DNA from 2 places in the Nocardiopsis oceanisediminis genome. Region 2 is predicted to be linked to the other one. Evidence: riboswitches for the same ligand, from Rfam matches in the RefSeq annotation. Region 2 holds a riboswitch; the other holds the start of a gene.
What was found. A riboswitch is a leader RNA that binds a small molecule or an ion and turns the genes downstream of it on or off. The one in region 2 is predicted to bind guanidine.
Positions count from the first base shown of each region.

Region 1: it holds a riboswitch for guanidine, as region 2 does, so the genes downstream of both, J0910_RS02055 (DMT family transporter) here and J0910_RS21800 (DMT family transporter) in region 2, are expected to answer to the same signal.

Region 1 is NZ_JAFMZJ010000001.1:359,372-374,262, forward strand. It holds gene J0910_RS02000 (helix-turn-helix domain-containing protein) at 1-852, opposite strand, end outside; gene J0910_RS02005 (hypothetical protein) at 969-1,229, shown strand; gene J0910_RS02010 (hypothetical protein) at 1,226-1,558, shown strand; gene J0910_RS02015 (adenosylcobinamide amidohydrolase) at 2,603-3,328, opposite strand; gene J0910_RS02020 (hypothetical protein) at 3,338-3,817, opposite strand; gene J0910_RS02025 (cellulase family glycosylhydrolase) at 3,881-5,341, shown strand; rRNA gene J0910_RS02030 (16S ribosomal RNA) at 5,995-7,526, shown strand; rRNA gene J0910_RS02035 (23S ribosomal RNA) at 7,864-10,950, shown strand; rRNA gene rrf (5S ribosomal RNA) at 11,046-11,163, shown strand; gene J0910_RS02045 (helix-turn-helix transcriptional regulator) at 11,418-12,410, shown strand; gene J0910_RS02050 (hypothetical protein) at 13,014-13,322, opposite strand; guanidine-III (ykkC-III) riboswitch at 13,553-13,614, shown strand; gene J0910_RS02055 (DMT family transporter) at 13,644-13,958, shown strand; gene J0910_RS02060 (helix-turn-helix domain-containing protein) at 14,083-14,891, shown strand, end outside.
Region 2 is NZ_JAFMZJ010000001.1:4,973,832-4,988,722, forward strand. It holds gene J0910_RS21740 (GntP family permease) at 1-1,096, opposite strand, end outside; gene J0910_RS21745 (DeoR/GlpR family DNA-binding transcription regulator) at 1,126-1,911, opposite strand; gene J0910_RS21750 (DUF3592 domain-containing protein) at 2,298-3,077, shown strand; gene J0910_RS21755 (hypothetical protein) at 3,279-3,782, opposite strand; gene J0910_RS21760 (hypothetical protein) at 3,722-4,732, opposite strand; gene J0910_RS21765 (CGNR zinc finger domain-containing protein) at 4,812-5,366, shown strand; tRNA gene J0910_RS21770 (tRNA-Val) at 5,507-5,578, opposite strand; gene J0910_RS21775 (TetR/AcrR family transcriptional regulator) at 5,666-6,265, opposite strand; gene J0910_RS21780 (FAD-dependent monooxygenase) at 6,387-7,628, shown strand; gene J0910_RS21785 (HEAT repeat domain-containing protein) at 7,726-8,397, shown strand; gene J0910_RS21790 (HEAT repeat domain-containing protein) at 8,402-9,448, shown strand; gene J0910_RS21795 (DMT family transporter) at 9,617-9,961, opposite strand; gene J0910_RS21800 (DMT family transporter) at 9,963-10,277, opposite strand; guanidine-III (ykkC-III) riboswitch at 10,294-10,360, opposite strand; tRNA gene J0910_RS21805 (tRNA-Val) at 10,739-10,812, opposite strand; gene J0910_RS21810 (hypothetical protein) at 10,847-11,188, opposite strand; gene J0910_RS21815 (peroxiredoxin) at 11,205-11,666, opposite strand; gene J0910_RS21820 (DUF3052 domain-containing protein) at 11,810-12,241, opposite strand; gene J0910_RS21825 (YjbQ family protein) at 12,378-12,806, opposite strand; gene J0910_RS21830 (DUF7800 domain-containing protein) at 12,968-14,695, shown strand.

The DNA of each region.
Region 1 (14,891 bases), 4.6 Mb from region 2:
CTCTGACTCGGCGATGAGGTGTTCGAACAGTGCCACCGACTCGTCTGCGCCGAGCGCCGCGTTCTGAACCAGGCCGAATGCGACCTCGTAGCGCTCGATTTCGTCGGGTTGCTCTACGAACATGCTAGCCGCGTAGGTCTCGGAGTATCCGAGCGCGGGATCGAGCGGATGAGGGAAGTCCAGCAGCACGAAAGAGCCGTTGAGAGCCGCATGGTGTCCAGCCGAGAACGGTAGGACGTTGAGCGTGATGTTGTGCCTGGCCGCCATGTGCACCAGATGCTTCAACTGGTTCCGCATGACCTTGGGGTCCCGGGTCGATCGCCGCAGAGCGGCCTCGTCGATGATCGCCCAGTAACGCGGTGGATCGAACCGGTTCAGGATCGATTGCCGCTGAACCCTCGCCTCGACGCTCCTGCGGATCGCCGCATCGTCGCGCACCTGGCCTCCCCGGAACACGCTCTCGGCGTACTCGGGAAGCTGGAGGAGGCCCGGGATCACCTGACACTCATAGGTCCGGATGACCGAGGCCTCCGCCTCGAAGTCGGGGAGGGAGTCGGTGAAGACGCCTCGATACGGGGCAGCGGACCACCATCCTCGCTCCTTGGCGTCGCGCAAGAGCTGGTGGAGGTCTTCCCGGGACTCGCCGTCGGTGACGTCGTACAGGTCCAGGACCTTGTCGAGATCGGCCGTGTTGATCTTGCGTTCCGCGTTCTCGAACTTCGAGAGCTTGGGGGCGCTCCACCCCAGTTCACGTGCGGCTTCCATGAGTCCGAGGCTCGCCTGCTCCCGGGCGCGCCGCAGCTCTGCTGCGAGCCGCCGCAGGCGGACGGTGGGGCTGTGGTCGCGTCGCATGGGGCGAAGTCTAGACATCTTTGATGATGCCAATTTCCAGTTTTCCTCTTGCAATCCGCTACTTGGCGTCACACTATGGAGTCACTTGAAAACAAGTTCAAGGGAGGTCAAAGACCATGGAACTTGCTGTTAGGAAGGGTAGGCGCAGGTCAAGTGGCGCGCAGGGGAAACGGCGGAGTCGGAACCTGCCCACCACGCATCCCATCGGCCTCCGGTGGCCGGAGTGGGAGTTCGGCGTCCTCCCCGACGGCCGCCGCTACGCCCGCCGCGGTCTCCGCATCGTGGCCGGCCCGTCGCTCGGCCACCTCGACCGGGTGCTCCGGGCCGAACCGCCCGCCGGGTCCCGGTACGTCCTGGAATGGGGGATGGCCGCATGACCGCCCCGCGCAGGCGCAGGCCCGTCACCGCTCCGCCCGACCGCCACCCCTGCCCCGAGCTGCGCGAAGCCTTCGGCCCCCGCGGATGGACCTTCTTCCGCACCGGGCGCGGCCACGAGGAGATCCTCGTGCACGCCGTGTTCGCCCGCACCCTCCCGCACAGCGAGGCGCTCGGCTTCCGCGAGCACATCGCCGCCCCGCTCCCCCACCTGCCGGCCGAGCTCGACCTCCAGGCCGTCGTCATCGAAGGCCACGCCAAGGTCTGCCGGAAGTGCGCGCAGGTGTTCGAGGTGGCCTGCCGCAGCGCCCTGGGCACCCTCATCCCCTGACCCCTGACCGGGCCCGTGCAGCGAGAGGGGGCTGCACGGGCCCTCGAACCCCGCCGTCCACCTGGAACTCCAGCACTGCGCGGACAACGTCGTCCCACGGGGTCGAGGTCCAAACCAGCGGTGACGGCAAGGGCAGGGCCGGGGCGGAGGCGGTCGCCCGGGTGCGGCGACTCGCGGCGCGAGGGTTCAATCGGGCAGCGAAGGCGGGAGGGGCAGCGGCCGGTCGGTCGGGCGTGGCGCCTCGCGGGGCGGGGCTTGAGCGGGCCGGGGCCGGCCGCCTCTGAAATCGCCGCATCTCCCTGGCCTGGGTGAATACGTACGGTGATGGCTAGGTGGGGTGCCCTGCGCACCGCGAGAGCACCCCGGTGATTCCTGGGCGCGCATCCCGGGCTGGAACAGGCCCCCAGAGGCCCGAATCACGCTGATCGGGTCGGTGATCGGGGGCTCGAGCCGCCCGGAAGGCCGGGAAGCAGGGGCCGGAACCAGGGAAGAGCAGAGGTAGGGGCGGAATGTCGCATTCGTTCCCCCGCGAGGCTCCGTCTTGACCACTCTGGGTAATCGACGAGGGGGTGGTGGGGGCTCAGGGCTTACTACTCGCTGGTAGATGTAATCGGGCCTGCCGCGGAGGTGCGCAGGGCGCCCCGCCCTTGCCCGATCCCCGCCGTGAACCGCGGCATATAGGGATACGGCCCCCTGGTAGGCGCGGGCGGGCCCACTCTCCTTCGCCGGGGCGCCGCCTCCTCCTACCGGAAGCGCGGGCCGGGCCGGTGAACGCGGCCGCCCCGCCCGCTCCCGCCTTCGCCGCCCGTCTGAATCCCGGCCCCGTGGGGTGCCGCACTGAGCGGTGTGCTCGCCCCGTCCTTCCGAAGCCGTCCTTAGCCGTCCTTTCGAAGACTTCATCCACAGTCTGTGCATAAAGAAACGAAAGAAACGAGGGGGCGCCTTTCAGGGAAAGGGCATCCCCTGCGGCGGTGACCTCGGCGTCGCCGCAGGGGAGAGCGTCTTGATACCCGGTAACGCCAGGGTCGGCCGAGAAAACGCCGGTCAGCCCCGGCGGGCCGCGTCCTGGAGGGCCCCCTCGTAGACCGCCTCGCGGACCGCGCGTGCCGCGCGGGCGCCCCAGCGGGAGCGGGGACCGCCGAAGGGGTCCGGCGCGTGCGCGCCGTCGTCCACCGGGCAGGCCAGGCAGACCGCGTCGGAGGCGGTCCCGGTACAGGCGAACCCGGCCTCCATCACCGCCTGCACCTTCGCCTCGGTCACCGTGGCGGCCAGGTTCACCAGCGCGGCGTCGGAGAGCGGCACCGGGACCGCGACCACGATGTTGATCGTGCCGGGCGGCGGTCCGGCCAGCGGGGAGTCCAGCCGCGCCTCGTCCAGCTCGGCGGCGTCCGCCGCCCAGGTGGGGCGGCCGATCCCCACCGTGGCCAGCGCCTCGACTCCCCCGTCGGCCCCGAGCCGGGCCCCGGTCACGTCGGCTGCGGTCATCATCCCGACCCCCGGCCCGCGCATCCGCGCCGCGGTCGCGATCTCCGCCAGGTGCGCAGCCGGGTCGATGCGCCGGTAGTCCCCCGCGACCTGCGCGTTGAGCACGAAGGCACGCTCCCCCAGCCCGCCGCCGAGCACCCCGGAAGAGAGCATCCGCCACCCGGGCCCGGCCTTCCAGACCGCGGAGGCGAGCGTTCGCCCGCCCTCCCGCCGCCGGTGCAGCACCGGGCGGAGCAGCTCCCCGCGCGGGAGCCCGTTCCTGCCGGCCTCGGTCGACTTGCGCACGCGGAGACTTTAACCCGTACGGCCGCGCAGCGCCGCCGCGGCGACACCGGCGGTCCAGCCGAGCGCCGCCCCCCAGGCCAGCCCGCTGAGCAGCCCTCCGGCGGCGAAGCCGAGCCAGCCCACCGGCCCGAGCCCCATCGCGGCCGCGTCCGCGAGCCCGCGCAGGGCGTTGCCGGCCGCCGCGCCGACCAGTACCGCGGCCCACCCCGACAGCGCGCTCCGCACCGGCCCGGCCTCCGGGCGGAGCCGCGCGGCCCGCGCCGTCCACAGCGCGGCGAGGACGACCAGCAGCGCGACCGCGGCCAGGTCCACCGGGTCGAGCCGGACCCCGGGCAGCCCGAACGGAGCGCCCAGAGCAGAGGGCACCAGCAGCCACGAGGCCCGGGGCGCGAGCCAGGTGGTGAACGCCGCGCTCCCGAAGGCCAGGCAGAGCAGGAACGCAACAGCGGCGACGGCGGGAGCGGCGGGGCCATTGCGAAGAAGATTCATGTTTTGCATGATAGTGACGCACGTCTCATCCGGGTAGTCCGATCCCCCAGGAGATAACGAGAGATGAAGCGTCTCCCCCGGCGCCTGCGCCTCCCGGTCCTGCTCGCCGCCCTGGTGCTCGTCGCGGGAACCGCCGCCTCGGCCACCCGGATCGAGCCCGGTGCCCCGCGCTACCTCACCGACGACCAGGGGCGCGCCCTCTTCCTGCACGGCTTCAACACCTCGGGCTCGGCCAAGGACGACCCGGAGCACCTGCCCTGGATCGACGAGGACGCCGTGCAGCGCGAGTACGAGGAGACCGGCACCAACTTCGTCCGCTTCCTGATCCAGTGGCAGGCGCTCGAACCGGAGCGGGGCGCCTACGACGAGGAGTACCTGGACGCCGTCGCCGAGCGCGTCGACTGGTACGCCGAGCGCGGCTACCACGTACTGCTCGACATGCACCAGGACCTCTACGGCCGCTACACCAGCCCGGAGGAGCACTCCGGCAACGGCGCCCCCGAGTGGGCCACCCACACCGACGGCCTCCCCGTCGCCCGGCAGGACATGTGGGAGCTGGTGTACCTGGAGCCGGGAACGGTCCGCGCCTTCGACAACTTCTGGAACACCACCGGGAGGCACCCCGAGCTGATGGACTCCTACGCGGCCGCCCTCCGGCACGTCGCCGCCCGGTTCGCCGGCGAGCCGGCCGTCATCGGCTACGACCTGATGAACGAGCCGTTCGGCGGCAGCCTCCAGGGCCCCGCCTTCGAGACCGGCCCGCTCGCCGACCTCTACCGCACCTCCATCGCGCGGATCCGCGAGGTGGACCAGGACGCCTGGCTCTTCGTCGAAGGACAGGCGGTCGGCGTCAACTGGGGCCTGCCCTCCGCCCTCCCCCACCTGGACGACCCGCGGGACGGGGAGCCGCGCATCGTCTACGCGCCGCACGCCTACCCGCTCCCGATGGACCTCGGCGAACCGTATGCCGGCGCCTCCCGGGGGCGGGTCGACGCCAGCATCGAGCAGTGGTCGAGCAGCGTCCGCACCACCGCGGAGCGCCTGGAGGCGCCGATCGTCCTCGGCGAGTTCGGCCTCGACATGTCGGGCGAGGGCGCCGCCGACTATGTCGCCCGGATGCTCACCGAGACCGAGCGGATGGCCGCCGGCCGCGCCTACTGGTCCAACGACCACGACGGGTGGGGCCCGTGGAAGGACGACTCCCTCGCCCCCGGCCCGCTCGCCGAGACGATGAACCGCCCCTACCCCCGGGCGATCGCCGGACGGCCGGTGGAGATCGACTACGACCCGGAGGCCCCCGAGCTGACCGTCCGGTTCACGGAGAAGGAAGGGGTGTCCGGGCCGACCGAGCTGTACCTGCCGGACACGGTCTTCCCCGAGGGGTTCGACCTCGCGGTGGAATCCGCCGGCTCCCCCGGGGAGCCCGAGGCCTCGGAATGGGACGGCGAACTGCGCATCCTCTCGGTGGAGACCGCCTCCGCCGAACCGGGGACGGAGCACAGCCTCACCGTCACCCCGGAGTGACCGGCTGATGGCCGGCCCGGCGGCGCGGCCCGGCGGCGATCGCTCCGTTTGGAGCATCCCGGAAGGGCCGCTATAGTCGTCCGAGTCGCCAGGAGCGGCCCTGGAAAGGGCGGATCCGGCGGCGGTCTTCTGAGGCCGGAACGGACACCCGATCAGCGGAGCTGAAGAGGGTGGCCGGGGCCGCACCTTCTCCTGATCCTCCAGGAACCGGTACGAAGCACTGCTCCCAAGGTGGCATAATCATTTATGCCCACCGCAGCGGGAAACAGTCGCAAAAGACCGGAACCCGGAGCGAAAAGGGCAGGGCTTTACCGGGGGAACCGCGAGAAACCGCCGATTCGACGGGGCGCGGAACACCTGATAAAGTCGGAGACACAACAAAGCGGAAAGCGCCGCCTCTAGCGGAAGAGCGACCGGGCCGATCGAAGATCGGCGGGGGAGCTTGTACCGGATGAGCGGTTGTTTCTTGAGAACTCAACAGCGCGTGTTCAATACTTTATGTGCCATGTTTGTTTTGGCCCCGTCGAACACACTTCGGTGGTGTTCGTAGGGTTCCTTTGATTGGATATCGGGTGGTTTTTCCGCCACCCGGGTTCGGTCAGGGTTTCTCTTCCAGGTTTCACCCCCGGCTCGTCCGGCGGGTGGGTTAGACCTTGATGGAGAGTTTGATCCTGGCTCAGGACGAACGCTGGCGGCGTGCTTAACACATGCAAGTCGAGCGGTAAGGCCCCTTCGGGGGTACACGAGCGGCGAACGGGTGAGTAACACGTGAGCAACCTGCCCCCGACTCCGGGATAAGCGGTGGAAACGCCGTCTAATACCGGATACGACCCGCACCCTCATGGGTTCGGGTGGAAAGTCTTGTCGGTCGGGGATGGGCTCGCGGCCTATCAGCTTGTTGGTGGGGTAACGGCCTACCAAGGCGATTACGGGTAGCCGGCCTGAGAGGGCGACCGGCCACACTGGGACTGAGACACGGCCCAGACTCCTGCGGGAGGCAGCAGTGGGGAATCTTGCGCAATGGGCGGAAGCCTGACGCAGCGACGCCGCGTGGGGGATGACGGCCTTCGGGTTGTAAACCTCTTTTACCACTCACGCAGGCCCCGGGTTCTCCCGGGGTTGACGGTAGGTGGGGAATAAGGACCGGCTAACTACGTGCCAGCAGCCGCGGTAATACGTAGGGTCCGAGCGTTGTCCGGAATTATTGGGCGTAAAGAGCTCGTAGGCGGCGTGTCGCGTCTGCTGTGAAAGGCCGGGGCTTAACCCCGGTTTTGCAGTGGATACGGGCATGCTAGAGGTAGGTAGGGGAGACTGGAATTCCTGGTGTAGCGGTGAAATGCGCAGATATCAGGAGGAACACCGGTGGCGAAGGCGGGTCTCTGGGCCTTACCTGACGCTGAGGAGCGAAAGCGTGGGGAGCGAACAGGATTAGATACCCTGGTAGTCCACGCCGTAAACGTTGGGCGCTAGGTGTGGGGGCTTTCCACGGTTCCCGTGCCGCAGCTAACGCATTAAGCGCCCCGCCTGGGGAGTACGGCCGCAAGGCTAAAACTCAAAGGAATTGACGGGGGCCCGCACAAGCGGCGGAGCATGTTGCTTAATTCGACGCAACGCGAAGAACCTTACCAAGGTTTGACATCACCGGTAAACCGCCAGAGATGGCGGGTCCTTCGGGGATCGGTGACAGGTGGTGCATGGCTGTCGTCAGCTCGTGTCGTGAGATGTTGGGTTAAGTCCCGCAACGAGCGCAACCCTTGTTCCATGTTGCCAGCACGTGATGGTGGGGACTCATGGGAGACTGCCGGGGTCAACTCGGAGGAAGGTGGGGATGACGTCAAGTCATCATGCCCCTTATGTCTTGGGCTGCAAACATGCTACAATGGCCGGTACAGTGGGCGTGCGATGCCGTGAGGCGGAGCGAATCCCTAAAAGCCGGTCTCAGTTCGGATTGGGGTCTGCAACTCGACCCCATGAAGGTGGAGTCGCTAGTAATCGCGGATCAGCAATGCCGCGGTGAATACGTTCCCGGGCCTTGTACACACCGCCCGTCACGTCATGAAAGTCGGCAACACCCGAAACCTGTGGCCCAACCTTCGGGAGGGAGCGGGTGAAGGTGGGGCTGGCGATTGGGACGAAGTCGTAACAAGGTAGCCGTACCGGAAGGTGCGGCTGGATCACCTCCTTTCTAAGGAGTCTTTTGCAGCCGGCTGTTTTCCAAGTTTGGCCGGCGGACTCGAAAGTGGACCCGGTGCCTGAGCTTGCCTCTGGCCCACCGGGATGGCATGTGGAGTTTGGACTTCCCCTGGGTCTCTGGAAGAGCCCGGGGGCGCGCTGTTGGGTGTCTGAGGGAGCAACCGCTGGTTGTTTCCGGGTGCCACCCCGGTCGAAGACCCTGTCTTCCCTGGTTGTCCGGTCCCTGCCTGTTCGGGTGGGTGCGCCGGCTGGGTTGCGGGTGTTTTAGGCGGGTTCGTGGCTGGTGTTTTGATTCGTGGATAGTGTGCGCGAGCATCTTGTATCTGTGGTGGCCAAGTGAATGTGGCATACGGTGGATGCCTTGGCACCAGGCGCCGATGAAGGACGTGGGAGGCCGCGATAGGCCGCGGGGAGCTGTCAACCGAGCTGTGATCCGCGGGTGTCCGAATGGGGAAACCTAGCCCGAGTCGTGTCGGGTTGCCGCCGCCTGAATGTATAGGGCGGTCGGTGGTGACGCGGGGAAGTGAAACATCTCAGTACCCGCAGGAAGAGTAAACAACAGTGATTCCCTGAGTAGTGGTGAGCGAAAGGGGATGTGGCTAAACCGCGGGCGTGTGATAGACGGCGGTCGTTGCGTTCGCGGGGTTGTGGGATGTGCCTGTTCCCGGTCTGCCGGCCGGGTGCGCTGATGGTTCTTTTAGCCGAATCCGTTGGGAAGCGGAGCCGTAGTGGGTGAGAGTCCCGTAGGTGAAGGAAGAGCCTGGGCGTTGGCATGCTCCCGAGTAGCGCGGAGCCCGTGAAATTCCGTGTGAATCTGGCAGGACCACCTGCTAAGCCAAAATACGTCCTGGTGACCGATAGTGCACTAGTACCGTGAGGGAAAGGTGAAAAGTGCCCCGGTGAGGGGTCGTGAAATAGTTCCTGAAACCGTGTGCTGTCAAGCCGTCAGAGCCCCTTGTCGGGTGATGGCGTGCCTTTTGAAGAATGAGCCTGCGAGTTGTGGTGTGTGGCGAGGTTAACCCGGGTGGGGTAGCCGTAGCGAAAGCGAGTCTGAATAGGGCGTTTGAGTCGCATGCTGCAGACCCGAAGCGGGGTGATCTACCCATGGCCAGGGTGAAGCGGCTGTAAGAGGTCGTGGAGGCCCGAACCCACCAGGGTTGAAAACCTGGGGGATGAGCTGTGGGTAGGGGTGAAAGGCCAATCAAACTCCGTGATAGCTGGTTCTCCCCGAAATGCATTTAGGTGCAGCGTCGCGTGTTGCCTGCTGGAGGTAGAGCTACTGTTTGGCTGATGGGCCCGACAAGGTTACTGACGTCAGATAAACTCCGAATGCCGGTCAGGTGGAGCGCGGCAGTGAGACTGCGGGGGATAATCTTCGTGGTCGAGAGGGAAACAACCCAGATCATCGGCTAAGGCCCCTAAGCGTGTGCTAAGTGGGAAAGGTTGTGGAGTTGCTGAGACAACCAGGAGGTTGGCTTAGAAGCAGCCATCCTTTAAAGAGTGCGTAATAGCTCACTGGTCAAGTGATTCTGCGCCGATAATGTAGCGGGGCTTAAGCACACCGCCGAAGCCGTGGAGCCTGCACGTTTGTGCGGGTTGGTAGGGGAGCGTCGTGCGTTCGGTGAAGCGGCCGGGTGACCGTGTCGTGGAGGGCGTGCGAGTGAGAATGCAGGCATGAGTAGCGAGAGCAACGTGAGAAACGTTGCCGCCGATTGACTAAGGGTTCCTGGGGCAGGTTAATCCGCCCAGGGTGAGTCTGGACCTAAGGCGAGGCCGACAGGCGTAGTCGATGGACAACGGGTTGATATTCCCGTACCCGTCCGTGCGCGTCCGATACCGAGTCCTTTGATGCTAACCACCACCGAAGCCGTTTTCTCCCTTCGGGGGGATGATGGTGGAGGCGTGGGACCCGATGGGGTAGTAGGTAAGTGATGGGGTGACGCAGTGGGGTAGCTCTACCCGGCGGTGGTTGTCCGGGGGTAAGCGTGTAGCCCGGGGTGCAGGTAAATCCGTGCCCCTCACAAGGGTGAGGCGTGATGCCGAGCTGTTTTCAGTGAAGTGAGTGATCCCGTGCTGTCGAGAAAAGCCTCTAGCGAGTTCGCGGGCGGCCAGTACCCGAAACCGACGCAGGTGGTCAGGTAGAGTATACCGAGGCGTTCGGGTGAACCATGGTTAAGGAACTCGGCAAATTGTCCCCGTAACTTTGGGAGAAGGGGAGCCCTGTCCGGTGATGGAACTTTGCTTTCTGAGCTGGGTGGGGTCGCAGATACCAGGGGGAAGCGACTGTTTATTAAAAACACAGGTCCGTGCGAAGTCGTAAGACGCTGTATACGGACTGACGCCTGCCCGGTGCCGGAACGTTAAGAGGACCGGTTAGATCTTTCGGGGTCGAGGCTGGGAATCTAAGCGCCGGTAAACGGCGGTGGTAACTATAACCATCCTAAGGTAGCGAAATTCCTTGTCGGGTAAGTTCCGACCTGCACGAATGGCGTAACGACTTCCCCGCTGTCTCAACCATGGGCCCGGTGAAATTGCACTACGAGTAAAGATGCTCGTTTCGCGCAGCAGGACGGAAAGACCCCGGGACCTTCACTATAGCTTGACATTGGTGTTTGGGATGGTTTGTGTAGGATAGGTGGGAGCCGGTGAAGCCGTCACGCTAGTGGCGGTGGAGGCGTTGGTGAAATACCACTCTGGCTGTTTCGGGCATCTAACCTTGGGCCGTGATCCGGTTCGGGGACAGTGTCTGGTGGGTAGTTTAACTGGGGCGGTTGCCTCCCAAAGGGTAACGGAGGCGCCCAAAGGTTCCCTCGGCCTGGTTGGCAATCAGGTGTTGAGTGTAAGTGCACAAGGGAGCTTGACTGTGAGACGGACGTGTCGAGCAGGTGCGAAAGCAGGGACTAGTGATCCGGCACCGGCGTGTGGAAGCGGTGTCGCTCAACGGCTAAAAGGTACCCCGGGGATAACAGGCTGATCTTCCCCAAGAGTCCGTATCGACGGGATGGTTTGGCACCTCGATGTCGGCTCGTCGCATCCTGGGGCTGGAGTTGGTCCCAAGGGTTGGGCTGTTCGCCCATTAAAGCGGCACGCGAGCTGGGTTTAGAACGTCGTGAGACAGTTCGGTCCCTATCCGCTGCGCGCGTTGGAGACTTGTGAAGGGCTGTCCCTAGTACGAGAGGACCGGGACGGACGAACCTCTGGTGTGCCAGTTGTTCCGCCAGGAGCATGGCTGGTTGGCTACGTTCGGGAGGGATAACCGCTGAAAGCATCTAAGTGGGAAGCCTGCTTCGAGATGAGGTCTCCTGCCCCTTCGAGGGGGTAAGGCTCCCGGTAGACGACCGGGTTGATAGGCCGGGTGTGGAAGCGTCGTGAGGCGTGGAGCTGACCGGTACTAATAGGCCGAGGGCTTGTCCGCCGCAGATGCTGGGTGTTCGCGCACACTGTTTTCCCCCGCCGCCGGGGCCCCGTGTTGGGGTGCCGGCGGGTGGGGGGTCCGCGGGTCTGTTGGGTTTGCGGTGGTCATGGCGGGAGGGTCACACCCGGTCTCTTTTCGAACCCGGTCGTTAAGTCTCCCTGCGCCGATGGTACTGCCTCCATGGTGGGGGTGGGAGAGTAGGTCGCCGCCGCATTTCTTTTTCTGGGTTGGGCGGGGTTCTCTTCGGGGGGTCCCGCCTTTCCTTGTGCGCTTCCTTGTGAACATGTGAAAAATAGAATTGCGGATAGAGGGCGAGTCGGCGGGAGCACCTCGAAGGGCTCCGCTCCTGACCGCTTCCCTACTCCTCCGCGCCTCTGGGCCGGCCCTTCCCCCCGGTAGGTTGGACCGGAGCAGGGGCCGGCTCTCCGTCTTCGCCCCTCACCGGTGCCGCTGGAGGTCGGAAGGTCCATGTCGTCTCTCACTTCTGCGCGGCTGCTGCGGCTCCTCTCCCTCTTCCAGGCGAGGCGGGACTGGACCGGCACGGAACTGGCGGAGCGGCTCGAGGTCACGCCGCGGACTGTCCGGAGAGACGTCCAGCGGCTCCGAGACCTCGGCTACCCGGTGGACGCCACTCCGGGGGTGGCCGGCGGGTACAGGCTCGGGGTCGGGTCCACCCTTCCCCCGCTGCTGCTGGACGACGAGGAGACCGTCGCCGTCGCGGTGGGGCTGCGCGCGGCCGCGTCCGGGGGATCGCTGTCCGGGATCGAGGAGACCTCGGTCCGGGCCCTGGCCAAGTTGGAGCAGCTGCTCCCGTCCCGGCTCCGGCGCAGGGTCAGCGCACTGAACAGTTTCACCGACACGGTCGGCCGGAAGTCCCCGACCGTCGACGGCGAGTTCCTCACCGTCATCGCCGGCTGCTGCCGGGACGGCGAGCGGCTGCGCTTCCGCTACCGGAACCACCACGGCGAGGAGAGCCGGAGGGTCGTCGAGCCGCACAAGATGGTGCACGCCGCCGGCCGCTGGTACCTGCTCGCCTGGGACGTGGACCGCGAGGACTGGCGGGTGTTCCGGTTGGACCGTATGGAGGGGCCGCTGTCGACCGGACCCCGGTTCGAGCCGCGGACCCCGCCGGAGGACGCCGCGGCCTACGTGGCCCGCGGGATCTCCAGCAGCGTCTACGAGCAGACCGCCCGGGTCCTGGTGCACGCGCCCGAGGAGGAGGCCGCACAGCGCCTCTCCCCATTCGACGGCACCCTGACCAGGGTCGACGACCGCACCTGTGAGCTCCGCGTCGGCGGGAACGGGCTCGACATGATCGCGGTCTACCTGCTCTTCTTCGGTTTCGACTTCTCCGTGCTGGAGCCGGCCGAGCTGGAGGTGGAGCTGAAGGCGCTGCGCGACCGCATCGACCGGTCCCTCAGCGGCCCGCGGCCAGGCCGGGGCTCCGGTAGCGGCGGCTGAAGCGCGGCGGGGAGAGGGCGGACCCCTCGGGAAGGGGGAGGGGAAGGGGGAGGTGTCGACATCGATTTATCGACAAAGAGACTCATCGATGAATCGTGCTGCAGATAACACTGAATACGGGCCGTCCGGAACAGAGGCGGTTTCGGTCGGGGGTCGACGGCGACACGGTGCGGCTGCGTAGAAGGCCGGCGAGGTGGGGGAGTGCGCGCGCGAACGGAAGTGGGCCGGCCCGGAGCGGGGGCTGCCCGAGGGCAGAACCGACGGGAAGGCGACCGGCCCGACCGGGGCCGGAGCGTCTTCCTCAGGGCCGCGCCCTACCGGGAGGAGGCCCGGAGCGCGCGGGGAGACCGCCCTGCCGCTCGGGCCGGGCGGTGCGAGGGCGCGGAGAGGTTATTCGTCGTCGCTGGGGGGCGTGCCGGGAGCGTCGATCAACTGGCGCACCAGCGCCAGGAACTCTTCGTCGCTCATCGTGGCCCAGTCCACACGCTCGTTCATGTTGAGCGGTTTCCCCGGCTTCAAGATCGATAAGCATGAATAGCCGGATCCGGCCGAAGGAAACGTGAAACCCTAGCTCAGGGCGGTCTTCGCGGTGGGCCCTCCGGGTCAGAAGCGGCGGTTCACCGCGGCTCGGCACTGCGGGCAGCGGCACCGCTTGTTGAAGCCGGTCACCGTGCCGTGCGGGAGGCCGGGGTCGCGCTCGGCGGTGAGGGTGGCGTCGAGCTGGTCGCCGAAGGACGCGAGGATGCGGGCCGCGGAGAAGACCTGCTGCGGGGTCATGCCGAGGTCGTGTGCGGCGTCGTCGATGTGCTCCCCCTTGCGGAGCTTCGCGATCAGCCGCGAACGCAGCGGCGGCGGGAATTCCTCCTCGGCGTTCGCGATCAGCTGCTCGGCATCGTCGATGGGGTGGCTCATTGTCGTCCTTCTGAGTGCGGGAACCGGGCGCCCTCGGGCGTCCGTCCTGGTGCATGGTACGCGTTCCGGGGGCCGCTGCGGCCCCCGGTGACGATGATCTCCGGCGGGGCGGGAAGCGGGGCCGGCCGAGGGCCGTTGCAGAGAGCGGAGGCCGCGGGGGCGGCGCCGAGCAGGGCGGGGTCCCCGGGGCGCGGAGCGGAGTCCGCTGCTACGATCCCGGATCGGGACGGGCTTCGAACTCCTGTTCCCCCGGACGAGGGCGCTGTACCCGGTCAAGACAAGACGGCGCGCGATCGATCAGCACTCTCCGGGAGGCGCGCCATGGCGTGGTTCGTTCTTGTCGTATCCGGTGTCCTCGAGACCGTCTGGGCCACGGCCCTGTCCAAGACCGAGGGCTTCACCCGGCTCTGGCCCACCCTGACCTTCGGGGTCGCCCTCGTGCTCAGCATGGCCGGCCTGGCCTACGCGCTGCGGAGCATCCCGGTGGGCACCGGGTACGCGGTCTGGGTCGGCATCGGGGCGATCGGCACCGCGCTGGTGGGCATGGTCTGGATGGGCGAGGGCGTGAACCCCGCGAAGATCCTGTGCCTGCTGTTGCTGGTGAGCGGAATCGTGGGGCTCAAGCTGCTGCACTGACGCTGCGCGGGGCGGGAATCGGCGAAGAACTCCCGGCTGATTTCTAGGAATTCATTGCTAGAGGCTAGGTGTAGTGCTTCGCTAGATCCACGGAACCGGTACGCCGCGTGTACGGATCAGTGCTATGACCAGCCCCACCGTTCGACGCCGTCGGCTCAGCGCTGAGCTGCGCCGGAGGCGCGTCCAGGCAGGAATGACCCTGAGCGACGTCGCCGACGTGCTCGAATGGTCCCCTGCGAAGCTGGGCCACATCGAGACCGGGATACGCAAGTGGCCCTCGGTCATGGAGGTCTCCGCGCTCCTGGAGCTGTACGGGGTGACCGGGGGCCAGCGGGAGGCCGTGCTCACCCTGGTGCGGGAGTCGCGGCTGCGGCCGTGGTGGACCGAGTACGAGGACGTGCTCTCCTCCGCCTACGTCGGCAACGAGGCGGGCGCGGTGGCCATCGACACCTACGCCGGGATCCTCGTCCCCGACCTGCTGCAGGCCCCGGAGTACACCGCGCTGCTGGCCCGCGCCCGCGGGCACGGCGATCGGACCGCCGAGCGGATGGTCGCGGCCTACCTGAAGCGGCAGGAGGTCCTGGACCGGGACAGCCTGCTGCGCTACAGCGCGGTGATCGAGGAGGACGCGCTGCGCCGGCTCTCCGGCGACCCCGACCTGCTCCACGCCCAGCTGCGCCGGATCATCGAGGTGGTGCTCTCCAACGACCGGGTGACGGTGCGGCTGGTGACCACCTCCGCCGGGCCGCACGCCGGTTCCTCCGGCCCGTTCACCGTGCTGGAGTTCGATGAGGACGAGGCGTCGCTGGCGTTCGTGGACACCCCGCAGGGCGGCACGATCGTGGAATCGGAGGAGGAGGTCCGCGGCTGCCAGCGGGTCTGGAACGGCCTGGTCCGCGCGGCGCTGGACCCGCAGGCGACGCTGACCAACCT
Region 2 (14,891 bases):
TGGCGATCAGGAACGGGACCAGGAGCATCGGCACCGGCCAGCCGGCCACCGCGTCGGCGAGCGCGTCGCCCACCCCGGACTGGCGGAGCACCTCGCCGAAGGCGCCGCCCGCGCCGGTGACGAAGACGATCATGCCGGCCGAGGAGGCGGCCGCGGTCAGCCAGCCGACCACGGTGGCGCGCGGCGTGCCCTTGGCGGGCAGCAGGTAGACGGCGATGACCAGGCCGACCAGCAGGGCGATGGGCGGGGCGCCGATGAAGGCGAACACCTCGGCGACCGCGGTGCCCTCGGCGACGGCGGCGCTGACGGTCTGGCCGATGATCAGGCCGAGCGGCAGCAGCAGCGGGATGAGCGCGCGGAAGGCGCCGACCCGCGGGTCCGCGGGCTCCTCGGTGATCGGCCGGCCGTCGGCGGTGAGCGGCACCCCCGCGTCGGCGTCGCCGGCCGCGGTGCCGGCCCCGACCAGGTTCGGGTCCAGGTGGCGCTCGAGCCGCGGCCCCATGATCCGGGCGTAGACCACCACGACCGGGACGAGCAGCAGCGCGAAGACCGAGCCGGCGACGACCACCGTGCCCATGTCGGCGTGGAGCAGGCCCACCGCGGCCAGCGGCCCGGGGGTGGGCGGCACCAGGTGGTGGGTGATGGACAGCCCGCCGGCCAGCGCCAGCGAGAGCACCACCAGCGGCTTCCCGTACCGCCGGGCCAGGGACTTGGCCAGCGGGTGCAGGATGACGAAGCCGGAGTCGCAGAAGACCGGGACGGAGACCACGGCGCCGGTGGCGGTCATGGCGGCGTCCTCACGGCCCTTGCCGGCCATCCGGACGAACATCTTGGCGAGCGCGTCGGCGCCGCCGCTCTCCTCCAGGACCTTGCCGATCATCACGCCCATGGCGATGACGATGCCGATCCCGGCCAGGGTGTTGCCGAAGCCGGTGGTGATGTGGCCGATCAGCTCGGCCGCCGGGACGCCCGCTACGGCGCCGGTTACCAGGGCGCCCGCCAGCAGCCCGACGAAGGCGTCCAGGCGGCTCCAGAGGATGAGCGCGACGGCGGAGGCCACGCCCAGCAGCAGGGCCGCCAGAAGGAGCGGATCCATGTCCGTTCCCCTTTCTCACGGTGGGGATGTCAGCCGGTCCGGCCGGGGGTGCGGGGTGCTTCCGGGGCCGGGACGATGAGGGGGGTGCAGTTCGGGTCGGCCTCGATCGCGCGGCGGGCCGCGGGGGCCAGCCCGTCGTCGGTGATCAGGGTGTAGGGGCCGGGGATCAGGGCCCAGTGCGGTTCGGCGTCGGCGCCGATCTTGGTGGAGTCGGCGACGACCACGGTGCGCCGTGCGGCGCGCGCCTGGAGCTCCTTGGCCGCGGCCAGCTCCGGGCTGGGGCAGTTGATGCCGCGCCCGGGGACCAGGCCGTCGGCGCCGAGGAAGGCGATGTCGGCGCTGACCCGCTCCAGGACGCCGCGGACGTACTCGCCGACCATGGCGCCGCGGCGGCGCCGCAGCCGGCCGCCGACCAGGATCAGCTCGATCCCCTCCGCGTCGAGCAGCGCGGACATGGGGCCGGTGCCGGTGGTGAGCACGGTGGGGCCGGACCGGCCGGCCAGCCGCTCCGCGATGAAGGCGGTGGTGCTGCCGGCGTCGAGGAGGACCATGTGGTCGTCCTCGATCATCTCTGCGGCCCGCTCGGCGATGCGCCGCTTGGCGGGGGCGTTCTGCCGGCCCTTCTGCACCCAGGACAGCTCGCCGCCGACGGGCGCGGGCACCGCGCCGCCGTGCGTGCGCACCACCCGGCCGGCCTGCTCCAGCTCGGTCAGGCCGCGCCGCACCGTGGACGGGCTGACGCCGAGCTCCCGGGCGAGGTCGTCGACCCGCTCCACCCCGTCGGTCACCGCGTCCAGCAGCTTCTGGTGCCGCACCGCGCCCCCTTCGTGCTCATTTCAAGCAGGTTTCTCGCGCAAGAATGACCGAAATGAGCATGAAGCGCAAGTCTCACCTCGATGAACTGCGCATTACACGCAGTAGCCGGCCCCCGTCCCGCGCACCGGGATCCCCTGCGGCGCCGGGCGGGCCGGATCCCGCCGCCCCCGACCCGGCGGGCGGACCGGCCCCGGAAATCCGGTCCGGACCGCCCCGGCCCGGAGCGCGCACGGCTCGCGGTTCCGGCTCCGCCGCGACCGCCGCGTACCCTGGTCCCGCCTCCCTCCGGCCGGCGGAGCGGGGCCGGGCCGGAGCGCGGAACCGCCTGCGGCAGCGGCGCATCCCACCTCAGAGACCCCCGCACCCCCACCCCCGAGGAGCGGCCATGTTCCCCGAATACCTGCACGCCGGCTGGCTGCTGTCGGCCGCTGGAGCGGTGCTCACCGCGATCGGAGCGGTGTGGGGGGCGCGCCGGCTGCGCACCGCGCGCTCGCTGATCCCGGTCGCCGTGGTGCGCGTGACCGAGGAGCGGGGCGCCGAGGTGGCCGGCACCGACCCGCACCGCCCTGCCGAGGGCGTGCTGGAGGAGGCCGGCCCCTGCCTCTTCCCCGGCGACGAGCTCTCGGTGCGCCCGTCCCGGCGTGCGCCGGGCCGCTACGCCGCCGCCCCGCGCCCGGCCGAGGCGCTCTGGGCCGGGTTCCTCGCCTACGGCGTGCTGCTGCTCGCGCTGGGCGCGCACGCCTTGGCCCAGGCGCCCGACTCCCCCGCCGCGAGCCCGCTGCGCATGGTGGGCGCGGTCTTCTCCGCCCTGCCGTTCCTGGCCGCCGGGAAACTCGCCGGGGTGCTCGCCCTGATCCTCCGCGGCACCCGGGTGCGGGGCCGGGTCGCCGCCTTCCGGCGCCACCCGCACGTCCGGTTCAACGACAGCCCGGCCTCCCAGGCCCAGGTGGAGTACGAGTACGCCGGTGCCGTGCGCCGCGCGTGGAGCCCGGCCTCCTACGCCTCTTCCCTCGGCGCGGGCCGCCCGGTGACCGCCTGGGTCGACGACCGCTCCCCCGTCTCGGTCCTCACCCTCGGCACCGGCCTGTTCGTCTTCCTCGTCATCGGGCTCGTCCCCGCGCCCCTGGGCCTCGCCTTCCTGCTCGGCCCGATCTGGCTGGGCTGACCCGGCTCCGCGCACGCCCCGGAGGCCCCGGGCCGCCCGGCCTCGGGCTCCCCGAGGACCTGCACGGGAAAGAGCCGGGGCCCGGCCTCCCCTCCCCACCACGACCGCGAAGGCGGTGGCCCCGAGCGGGCGCGACCGGGCTCCTGCGGCCGGGCCGCGGAGGACGCCCCCGGGAGCGGAAAGGGGCGGCGGACGGCCCGGTCAGTCCCCCTCCCCCGCCGCCCCGCCCGGAACCGCCAGGGTGATCAGCGCGAACACCGCCAGCGCCAGCAGCTCCAGGCAGGCCGCGGCGAGCAGCGCCCCGGTGAGCGAGCGGGCGGCCAGCGGCCCGGCCAGCGCCGCCCCGGCGGCGAACGCGGTGATCTTCAGGCTGGCCCCGGTGGTGAAGACGCTCCCCCGCACCCGCTCGTCGGAGGCCTGGTGCCGGACCCGGAACAGCGCGGTCAGCTGCGGCCCCTGGGCGATGCCGATCAGCAGCGCCGCCCCCGCCAGCGGCCACCCGCCGGTCGCCGACGCGGCCAGGAGCACCGCGCAGGCCAGCAGCGCGCTGCTCGCCCAGAGCACGGTGCCGGGCCGCACCGGGGGCGGCCGGCGGGCCAGGACCGCGTTGGCCGCCAGCGACGCCGCCGCGGCGAGCGCCATCATCAGCGCTCCCCGCTCGGCCCCGCCGAGCAGGGCCGCACCGAGCAGCGGCCAGCACACCACCAGCATCCCGTCCTGGGCGGCGGAGAGCGTGGTCGCCGCGGTCGCCCGAGCGGGCTCCCGACCACGGAAGAGGGCGGCCGCCCCCGCGAGCGGCCCGACCGGCGCCGGGTGCTCCGCGCCGCCTCCACCCGGGAACGGCCCCCGCCGCACCCCGCCTCCGGCGCCGGCCGAAGGCCGCCCCTGCCGCGTACCCCCTCCGCCACCGGAACGGCCTGCGGCCCCGCCCTGCCGCGCACCGTTCCCGCCACCGGAGCCTCCCGGAGGCCCGCCCGGGCGCGCGTCGCCCCCGTCCCGGCCCCGTGGCCGGCCGGGCGGCACCCCTGTCCCGTACCGCAGGGCGGCGGCCCCTTTTCGCCCGGCAGGGACCAGGCGAACGGCACCGCCGCGGCCAGCAGCAGTACCGCCAGTGCCACCGCCGCGCCCGTCCCGGCCGCCTCTGCGGCCAGGCCGACCAGGGCGGGGCCGACCAGGCCCGCGACCCCGAAGGTCATCGCGTCCAGGGCGCTCGCCCGGGCGAGGCGGGCCGCTCCGGCCGCCCGCCCCAGCCGGGAGCTCCACCCGCCGGCCACCGCCGGGCCGAGCAGTCCCGCGCCGACCGCCACCGCGGCGGCCGCCGCGAGCGGAGCCCGCCCCAGCAGCAGCGCGACCGCCCCGATGCCGGCCGCGTACCCGGCGAGCATCCCGGCCAGCACCCGGCCCGGCCGGCGGCCGCGGTCCAGGACCGCCCCCACCAGCGGCCCGCCGACCACCGCGGCGACGGCCAGCCCGGCCGGCAGCGCCGAGGCCGCGGCCGCCGACCCGGTGACCGCCAGCCCGGCCAGCACCAGCGCGGGCTTGGCCATCTCCTCGCCGATCCGCGCCGCCCCCGCCCCCGCCAGGTAGCCGCCCAGGCCGGTACGCCGCCCGCCGCGCCCCTCCGCGCCCGGTCTCCCCGCATCAGGTCTTTCCATGACCGGCGACGCTACGGCGGTAACGGTGGTACGCCTAGACTGCGTTACATCCGCCCGCACCTGACCGAACGGGGGAGCCATGCCCGACGGCGTCACCGGCCTGCTCGCCGGCCGCTCCGTGCGCGCGGTCGCCGAGCGCACCACCGACCTGGTCAACCTGCTCGCCGGAGCGGAGGAACCGCCGCTGGAGGCGGTGGCCGAGACCCTGCGCGCGCACGGCGAGACCGACCCGCTCGACCTCGCCCCCGCCGACCTCCCCGCGCTGGCCGATGCGGCCCGCCGGCTGCGCACCGCCCTGCTCGCCGACGATCTCGCCGAGGCCTCCCGCCGGGTCAACGCCCTGCTCGCCGAGGCGGCCCATCCGCCCCGGCTCACCGACCACCACGGCACCGCCCACTGGCACCTGCACATCGACGCCCGGGACGACGCCCCCTGGGCCGACTGGCTGCTCACCTCGGGCGCCCTGGCCATCGCCCAGCTCATCGCGGACCGCCAGCGCCTCCCCGGCGGCCGCTGCGCCGCCCCCGGCTGCCCCCGCGTCTTCCTCGCCTCCGGCGCCGCCCCGCGCCGGTTCTGCTCCCCCCGCTGCGCCACCCGCACCCGCGTCGCCGCGCACCGCCGCCGCAGGGGGTGAAGCCCGGTGGTCAGCCGGGGCGGAGATGATGGACGGCGTCTTCAGTGGCTCGGAAGACGGGGCGGTCCGACCGTGAGCGGCTTCCCGTTCGGCGTCCCAACGCAAGAACGCCGGTCCCTGCGGACCGGCGTTCTTCGAGGTGGGCGATACTGGGTTCGAACCAGTGACCTCTTCGGTGTGAACGAAGCGCGCTACCGCTGCGCCAATCGCCCTTGCTGCACACCGACTTTAGCGCACCCGCGGAGTCGTCGGGAAATCCATCGCCCGTGTTCCGGTGTGCCGCATCTCTCTGCGGGCCGTCAGTGCGGGGCGTCCGCGGTGAAGGCGTCGGCCAGTGCGGTGACGGTGTGCCGGATGCGGATGCGGACGCCGCTCTCGTCCTCGGCGGTGAGCACCAGGTGGTGCAGGACGCCGACGAGTGCGAGGGCCAGTGCGCCGGGGTCCGCCGAGGGGGGCAGGCGGCCGAGGCGCCGCTCTTCCGCGAGGTAGGCGGCGGTGGCGCTCTCGATCGCGTCGAGGCCGGCCGTCCGCTCGCCGAGGATCGCGCGGACCCGCTCGGCCAGTTCCGGGCGGGAGGCGAGCAGCCGCACCGGTGCCAGCAGGGCGGTCGGCGGGGTGGCGAGCAGCGCGTCGCGGAGGTTGCCGGCGACGGTGCCCGAGCCGGCCCGGTCCGGCAGCGCGACGGCCTCGGCGGAGATCAGGAAGGCGCGGTCGACGGCGTAGTCGGCGAGGAACGCGTCGAAGTCGGCGAAGTGCCGGTGCAGCAGCCCGATCGCGACCCCGGCCTCGGCGGTGACGGACCGGCCGCTGAGCCTGGCGGGTCCGTCTCGGACGATCACCCGCTCGGCGGCGGCGAACAGGTGCTGCCGGACCTCCGGAATGGCGACGCCCCTTGGCATGCCGACCAGTCTATGCGCCCGGTGCGCGGTGCGCTCCCGGCGACTTGCCCCAGAATGAACATGTGTTCATACTTGGCATGGGCAACCGTTCGTACCCGGCTCGGAGATGGTGGAGGCAGCGATGGCGGACATCGGCGGCGGGCGGCGCGCCCGGGATTCGGGCGGAGGGGCGCGGGCCGGACGGGCGGTCGTCTCCGGGGCCGGCATCGCCGGCCTGGCCACCGCGCTCCGGCTGCACCGCGCGGGGTGGGAGGTGCTCGTGGTCGAGCGCGCCCCGGCCCGCCGCAGCGGCGGCTACATGGTCAACCTGGTCGGCCCCGGCCACGCCGCCGCGGAGCGCCTCGGGCTGCTGCCCGCACTGGCCCCTCGGGACCTCGGCCTGTTCACCACGGTCATGGTCAGGGCGGACGGGCGGCCGAAGTTCACCGTCCCGGCCGCGCTCGCGCAGGCCGCACTGGGCGACCGGGCGCTCACGGTGTTCCGCGGCGACCTGGAGTCCGCCCTGTACCGGGCGGTGCGGGACCGCGCCGCGATCCGCTTCGGCACCACCGTGCGGGCCGTCGAGCAGGACGCCGACCGGGTCCGGGTCTCACTCGACGACGGCACGTCCGAGCAGGCCGACCTCCTCGTCGGCGCGGACGGCCTGCACTCCGGCGTCCGCCGGACCGTCTTCGGCCCGGAGCCGGGCTTCCGGGTGGACCTGCGGCACGCGGTGGCGGCGTTCCCGCTCCCCCGGGTCCCGGCGGACGTCCCCGAGGGCGCGGGCACCGTTTACATCGGCCCGGGACGCACCGCCTCCGTGATCAACCTGGGGCCGGGCCGGTCCTCCGCGTTCTTCGCCTACCGCTGCGCCGACCCGGACGCCGAGCTGGAGCGCGGGCCGGTCGGCGCCCTCACCGCCGCCTTCGGAGACCTCGGCGGGGGCCCGGCCGGCGCGCTGCGCCTGCTCGCCGGCGCCCCGGAGGGGGCCTACTTCGACTCCGTCTCCCAGATCGTGATGGACGGGTGGAGCCGGGGCCGGGTGGTGCTGCTCGGCGACGCGGCCTGGTGCGTCTCCCTGTTCGCCGGGCACGGCGCGGCCCTCGCCCTGAGCGGGGCGGACCGGCTCGGCGACGCCCTCGACGAGCACGGCGGCGACGTCCCGGCGGCGCTGGCCGCCTGGGAGGCGCGGCTCCGCCCCGAGGTCCGCGAGCGCCAGGCCTCGGCCCGCACGGGGATGGGCCGGTTCGCCCCGCCCACCAGGGCCCACGTCTGGGCGAACGACCTGGTGATGCGCGCCATCGGGCTTCCGGGGGTGAGCGGCCTCTTCCAGCGCTCCGTCCAGAGGTCCATCCGGAGGTCCACCGAGCGGGCGGCCCGGTGACCGGCGCCTTCCCTCCCCGCCCGGGACGGCTCTGCCGCGGAGACTTGACCCTGCCACTGTGACAAGGTCTTGAATCGCGGGTGGAGGTGGTCCAGAAGTGGACGGGAAACACGGCGGCCGGATCGCGCCGCGGTTGAAGAGGGCGCTGGAGGCCGCGGAGTCGTCGGCCCGGCTGCAGGCGGCGCTGGCCGCAGGAATGCGGCCCGCGCCCGAGTACGTCGAGGTCCTGGTGGAGCGGTGCGGCACCGAGCCGGACTTCTACGTGCGCGACATGCTGACCTGGGCGCTCACCCAGCACGGCGGGGAGGCCGCCGTCGGCCCTCTGCTGGCCGAGCTGGAGTCGGAGAACCCGCAGGCCCGGAGCCAGGCCCTGCACACGCTCTCCAAGATCGGGGACCCGCGGGTGTGGCCCGCGATCACGGAGGACCTGCTGCGGGACGAGGACGACGAGGTCGCCCGCACCGCGTGGCGCACCGCCGCCGGGCTCGTCCCGGAGGGCCGCGAGGCCGGCCTCGCCGAAACGCTGTCGACCCAGTTCGACCGGGGAGACCGCGAGGTGCGGCTGAGCCTGAGCCGGGCCTTCGTCGCGCTCGGCCCGGCCGCGGCGCCCGCCGTCGAGCGGGCCAAGGCCGCCCCCGGCGAGGGCGTGCGCACGCACGCCGTCGCCACCGAGCGCCTGATGCTCGACCCCGACGAGGGGTTCGACGCCGCGATCGCCGAAGCGGAGCGGATCGTCACGCTCCTCGGCGCGCCGCTCACCGGGGAGTGAGCCGGTGCTGATCGGCGAGGTCTCCGAGCAGTCCGGCATCAGCACCCGCATGCTGCGGCACTACGACCGGATCGGGCTGGTGTCACCGAGCGGGCGCACGCCGGGCGGGTACCGGGAGTACTCGGAGCAGGACGTCCGCCGCCTGTTCCACGTGGAGGGGCTCCGCTCGCTCGGGCTGAGCCTGAGCGAGATCGCCGACGTGCTCGCGGACCTCTCGTTCAGCCCGGCGGCCATGGTCGAGCAGCTCACCGCCCGCACCCGCGACCGCCTCGCGCGCGAGGAGGAGCTGCTCCGCCGGCTCGACCGGGTGCGGGCGAGCGGCCCCGACGCCTGGTCCGACGTGCTGCGCCTGATCGGGCTGGTGCGCGGGCTCGGCGCCGGCGCCCCCTCGGCGCGCCAGCGGCTCGCCCTGTCGCTTCCGGGCGGGGAGGACCGCGACGCCGTCCCCCTCGCCGAAGCGGCGCTGAACGAGTCCGACACCAACGTCGCCGGCGCGCTGTACTGGGCCCTGGCGCGGACCGGCGACCGCGCGCTCCCGGTCCTGGCGGAGGCCTTGGACTCCCCGGACGCCGACCGGAGGCGCCGCGCGGTGGCGGCGCTCGAGAAGATCGGCTCGCCCCGGGCCTCCGCCGCCCTCGCCGGGGCGTTCCGCCACCCCGACCCGCTGGTGCGCCGGCGGGCGGTGCTCGCGCGCGGTGCGCGCGGCCGGGCCGACGCCGTCCCCGCGCTCGTCGCCATGGTCGCCGAGGGGCGGGACGACGCCGAGGCCGCCGACGTGCTCGGGCTCCTGGCCCGGCTGCACGGCTGCGCGGACGAGATCGCGCACACGGTCGCCGCCGGGCTGGTCGGCGCGGAGGGTACGGCCCGCCGCCGCCTCGCGGCCGCGCTCGCGGAGGTCCCCGGCCCGCACGCCCGCGCGACCCTGGCCGCGCTCGCGGAGGACCCGGACCGCGGCGTCGCCCTGACCGCGTCGTTCGTGCTCGGGGCACGGAGCCCCGACGACGAGCCGCCCGGCGACGAGGGAGGTGAAGGCCTCCGCGCCCCCGAGTGACCGCCGGGAGGATCCGATCAGGTGGGCCGCTCGGGCATGCGTCCGGCGGCCCGGAGGGCCGCGCCTTCATGGCGGCCGGGCAGGCGCCCGGCACCGCCCCTCCCCGGGCGGCTCCGGGGCCCGGCCGCTCTCAGGCCGGGCCCCGGAGGACCCCGCCCCGGACGGCCGTCAGGCCTCCTCGGAGGCCGGTTCGGACCCGCCCGGCACCAGCTTCAGCCCGACGACCGCGGCGATGATCCCGGTGAGGAAGGCGACCTTGGCCGCCGAGACGCTCTCGCCGCCGGTGGCCATCGCGTAGAGCACCGTCAGCGCGGCACCGAGGCCGACCCAGACCGCGTAGGCGGTGCCGATGGGGATGTACTTGGCGGCCCATCCCAGGCCGACCATGCTCACCGCCAGGGCGAGGAGGAAGACGGCGGTCGGGACCGGCCGGCTGAACCCCTCGGACATGCCCAGGGCGGTGGCCCACACGGCCTCGAACACCGCGCTGACGAGAAGGGCGATCCACGGCATGTCAGCTCACCGCCTTGAGGCCGACGATCGAACCGACGAGCAGGACCAGCAGCAGGGACTTGCTCCAGGTGGCGCGGTCCTGCCCGGTGAGGAAGCCCCACAGCACCGTCAGGGTGGCGCCGATGCCCACCCAGACCGCGTAGGCGGTACCGGTCGGCAGAGAGGTCATGGCCCAGGCCAGACCCGCCATGCTCAGGGCCAGGGCGACGAGGAAGAGAACGGTGGGGCGCCGTCGGGAGAACCCCTGGGAGGCGGAGAGCGCCAGCGCCCAGACGGCCTCCAGGACGCCGGAGACGACCAGAACGAACCAGGCCATGGAAGAACGAGCCCCTTTCGAGGCCGTCTTGTCATGGTGCGGGTACGGCTCCCTCGTCCGCGGATCCGGTCCCCGGATCCCGGCCTCATGGTAGGCCATCTTCCCAGGAAGGGGCGGTGAAAGCCGTCACAGCGCGCCGACCCGCACCCCGAGGCGCCCCCGTCGGGCCGCGGACGCCGGCCTTCGCCTCTCCGCGCGGGGCGGACCTACCGGGCCTTGGGCGGGCGGCCCGCGGCCGGGTCGGAACCCGGCGGGGGAAGCGGCCCGGGGCGGGGAAAGGGCGGTGCGGAAGACCTCCGAAGCGCTCGGAGGCGGCTGATGGTCCGCGGCGGACTTCGGCACGTATTTGGCACAGGACCCCGCTGAGAGCCGGGGGGAGCCACCGACAGCCGCCGACGCATGAAGAAGCCCCGCCGCCTGTCCGTGCAGGTGGCGGGGCTTTTCACGGGTTCTGGGCTGGGTGGGCGCAGCAGGGCTCGAACCTGCGACCTTCCGGTTGTAAGCCGGATGCTCTGGCCGACTGAGCTATGCGCCCTGGACCGGGTCGGAAGAAATGGTACAGGGTCGGGTCAGTGGTGGGTGCGGTCGGCCGGGAGGAAGGACAGGCCGCGCAGGGCGCGGGAGAGGGCCTGTTCGACCGCGTTGGTGAGGGCCGGGTCCGGGTCCGGGGCCGGGCAGGGGGAGGTCTGCGGGCGGATGTGGCCGCAGCTGTGGCACTCGACCTCGCCCAGGCGGGAGAGGAGGAAGGTGGAGCGGCAGCGGGGGCAGCGGTCCAGGTCCGCCTTCCAGTCCCGGACGAGCTGGCATTCCGGGCAGATCAGGACCTGGCGCTCGTGGCGCACGCCGCGCTTCCAGGGGCGCGCGCCACGGGCCGGGTCGGTGTGCCGCGCCCCGCAGAGCGAGCAGGGCATCACGGTCCTCCGGTGATCAGCTGAGTTCGGCGAGGGCCTTGCGGTAGTCGTCCAGGTCGCGCGCCTCCGAGATGGGGTTGACGACCTTCCAGCGGACCACGCCCTCCTTGTCGACCAGGAACGTGCCGCGCACGGCGACGCCCTTGTCCTCGTCGAACACACCATACGCCTTGGCAACGGCGCCGTGCGGCCAGAAGTCGGAGAGCAGCGGGTAGTCCAGGTTCTCCTTGTCGGCCCAGGCCCGGTGGGCGAACATCGAGTCGACGGAGATGCTCAGCAGCTCGGCGTCGCCGCTCCGGAAGTCGGAGATGTTGTCCCGGATGGAGCAGAGCTCGCCCTCGCACACCCCGGAGAACGCCAGCGGGTAGAAGACCACGACCACGTTCTTGCGGCCCTTGAAGTCGGACAGCCGCACGGTCTGGCCGTGCTGGTCGGAGAGCTCGAAGTCCGGGGCGGGCTGCCCGATCTCGATCGACATGGGGGCGGTACCTGTACCTCTCTGTATCGGCGATGCGCACCGCGAGGGTGCCGCCCGCGCTCGGGCGGGCGGCACCCTGCACGGCCAAGCCTAGGGCAGCCGGGTGCCGGAGGCCCTCCGGGCGCGACCCCGTGCGTCGCCGCTCAGCGGCCGGCCTTCGGGGCCACGAGCCTGAAGCCGGCCCAGTCCGAGCCGACGCTGACCGCGCTGGTCTGCGACAGGCCCGCGGTCGAAGCGGCATCCGACACGTCGGTCGGCGGCACGTGGCCCTCCCGGCCCGCCTTGGGGGTCAGCACGAGGATGGCTCCGCCGCCCTCCACCGCCCCGAGCACATCGACCAGGGCGTCGGTGAGGTCGCCCTCCTCGTCGCTCCGCCACCACAGCAGGGCGGCGTCGAAGATGCCGTCGTCGTCCTCGTCGACCAGCTCCTCGCCGGTCAGCTCGGCGATCGACTCGCGCAGCCGCTCGTCCACGTCGTCGTCGTAGCCGAACTCCTGCACCACCTGACCCGGCTTGAAACCGAGTCGATCGGCCAGGCCTCGTTCACTTTGCGCCTGGCCCGCGGTCGCGCTCACGAAAGTCCTCCTCCACGAAAATCCACTGTGTCCACCGGTCCTGTACCGTCACCGGCTCGTTCCCGCTTGCTGCCGCCTAAGTTCACACGCTGCGGCACCGATCCGTCAACGCGCGCCCCACCGGCGGACTCGCCACCTACCATCCTGCTCCGTCCGCACCGTCCGTCAAGAAGGACAGCCGCACCGTGCGCCGGGGATTGTCCACGTTGAGGTCGACCACCGCGACCGACTGCCAGGTTCCCAGAGCCGGGCGGCCGTCCAGCACGGGCAGCGTGGCATAGGGTGCGATCATCGCGGGCATGACGTGCGAGCGGCCGTGGCCGGGCGATCCGTGCCGGTGCCGCCACCGGTCGTCGGCCGGGAGCAGGTCCGCGAGCGCGGCCAGCAGGTCCTCGTCGGAGCCGGCGCCCAGCTCCATGACGGCGACGCCCGCCGTCGCGTGCGGCACGAAGACGTTCAGCAGCCCGTCCCCGCCCGCCTCCGCGGTGAACGCGCGGCACTCCCCGGTGATGTCGAAGACGCCCTCGCGGTCCCCCGTGCGGAGGTCCAGTTCTTTTGTCCGCATGCGGCAACGGTTACCCACACCGGGGCGGCACCGAACCTCTTTTCCGGGGGACGTCCGGATGACGCCCGCCTCGCCGGGGCGCCATACTCGCCCTTGGGGCCCCGGCCCCGCCGCCCCCGGGCGGCCTGCAGCGCCGACCAGTCAGCCGATCAGTCAAAGGGGTGCGCGTGGCAACCGGTCTCCGGCTCGGCCCGATCCTGCGGAAGACGACCGAGACCACCGCGACGGTGTGGGTGGAGACCGACGCCCCCGGCACGGTGCAGGTCCGCGCGGGCGCCGCCGCGGCGAGCGCCGAGACGTTCACCGTGCACGGCCACCACTACGCGCTGTGCGAGGTCGGCGGGCTCGCCCCGGACTCCGCCGAGCCCTACACCGTGGAGGTGGACGGGGAGCACGCCTGGCCGCCGGCCTCCTCCCCGCACCCGCCGAGCCTGCTGCGCACCCTGCCCGGGCCGGGCGGGCCGGTCCGGCTGGCCTTCGGCTCCTGCCGCACGCCCACCGACCACTCCCCCGGCGCCGTCGCCCGCTACGGCCCCGACGCGCTGCGCGCCTACGCCCTGCGGCTGTCCGGGCGGCGCGCCGCCGCCGGCGGCCACGCGGGCGAGGACGAGCCGACCGCGCTGCTGCTCATCGGCGACCAGGTCTACGCCGACGAGCTGCAGCCGCGGATGGCGGCGCACCTGGCCGAGGCCCGCGGCCGGGCCTCCGGGGAGCGCGCCGCGGCCGCCCCGCCCGACGGCGAGGTGGTCTTCTACGACGAGTACGCCGAGCTGTACCGGCAGACCTGGACCGATCCCGACGTGCGCTGGCTGCTCTCCACCGTGCCGTCGCTGATGCTCTTCGACGACCACGACGTCCGCGACGACTGGAACACCTCGGGTGCCTGGCGGGGGGAGATGGACGCCTCCCCCTGGTGGCGGCGGCGGATCGTCTCCGGCCTCGGCTCCTACTGGGTCTACCAGCACCTGGGCAACCTCACCGCGGCGCAGCGCGCCGAGGACCCGCTCTTCACCGGGGTGCGGCGGGCGGCGGCCGCCGGGCGCGACGCGGGCGCGGAGGTGGACGCCGCCGCGCTGCGCGCGCACACCGAGCCGCAGAGCATGCTGTGGAGCCACGAGCACACCGTGGGCGACGGCAGGGTGCTGATGGTCGACGCGCGGGCCTCGCGCGACGTCGCCGACGACGCGGAGCGCTCGATCCTCGGCGGCCCCGGGGAGGCGTGGCTGGACGAGCGGCTCCGCGGCGGCACCCGCCACCTGGTCGTCGCCACCACTCTGCCGTTCCTGCTCCCCCGGGCCGTGCACCACCTGGAGGGGTGGAGCGAGGCGCTGTGCGCGGGCGCCTGGGGCGGCCGGCTGCGCGGTTTCGGCGAGCGGCTGCGCCGCGCGCTCGACCTGGAGCACTGGGCGGCGTTCCGCCGCTCCTTCAACGCGGTCGCCGGCGCGCTGGTGCAGGTCGCCGCGGGCGAGCGCGGCGCGCCGCCGTCCACCGCGCTGCTGCTCTCCGGGGACGTGCACTTCTCCTACCTGGCGCGGGCCCGGCCGAGGCGGGCCGCGGGCGCCGCCGCGGCGGCCGGGCGGACGGTGATCGCGCAGCTCACCTCGTCGCCGCTGTGCAACCGGCTGCCCGGCACGTTCCGCCGGGCGGCCTGGCTGTCCGCCCGGCGCACCCCGGCCGCGGCGGGCACGGTCATGGCCCGGCTGGCCGGTGTGGCCCGCTCCCCGCTGACCTGGGGGCTGGACGAGGGTCCGTGGTTCGGCAACGCCGTGGCGACGCTGCTGCTCGACGGCGAGCGAGCGGAGGTCCGCTGGTCGTTCGCCGCCCAGGGGTGCGGCTCCGGCTCCCCGCTGCTGGAGGACGGCCCGACGCACGTCCTCTCCCCGCACTGACCCCACGCTGTCCCTGCGGGGTCTCCTGGTCTCCTCTGCAGAAGGAGCCCGAAAGGAGAGAAGGGGCAGCGGCCTCCGGGGCCGCAGCGACGGCCAAGGAAGGGGCGGGGTGCAGGAGTCGCCCGAGCACGGCGCCCCACGGGGTGAAGGTTCCAGCGGGCAGCGAAGGCGGGAGGGGCACCGGCCGGTCGGTCGG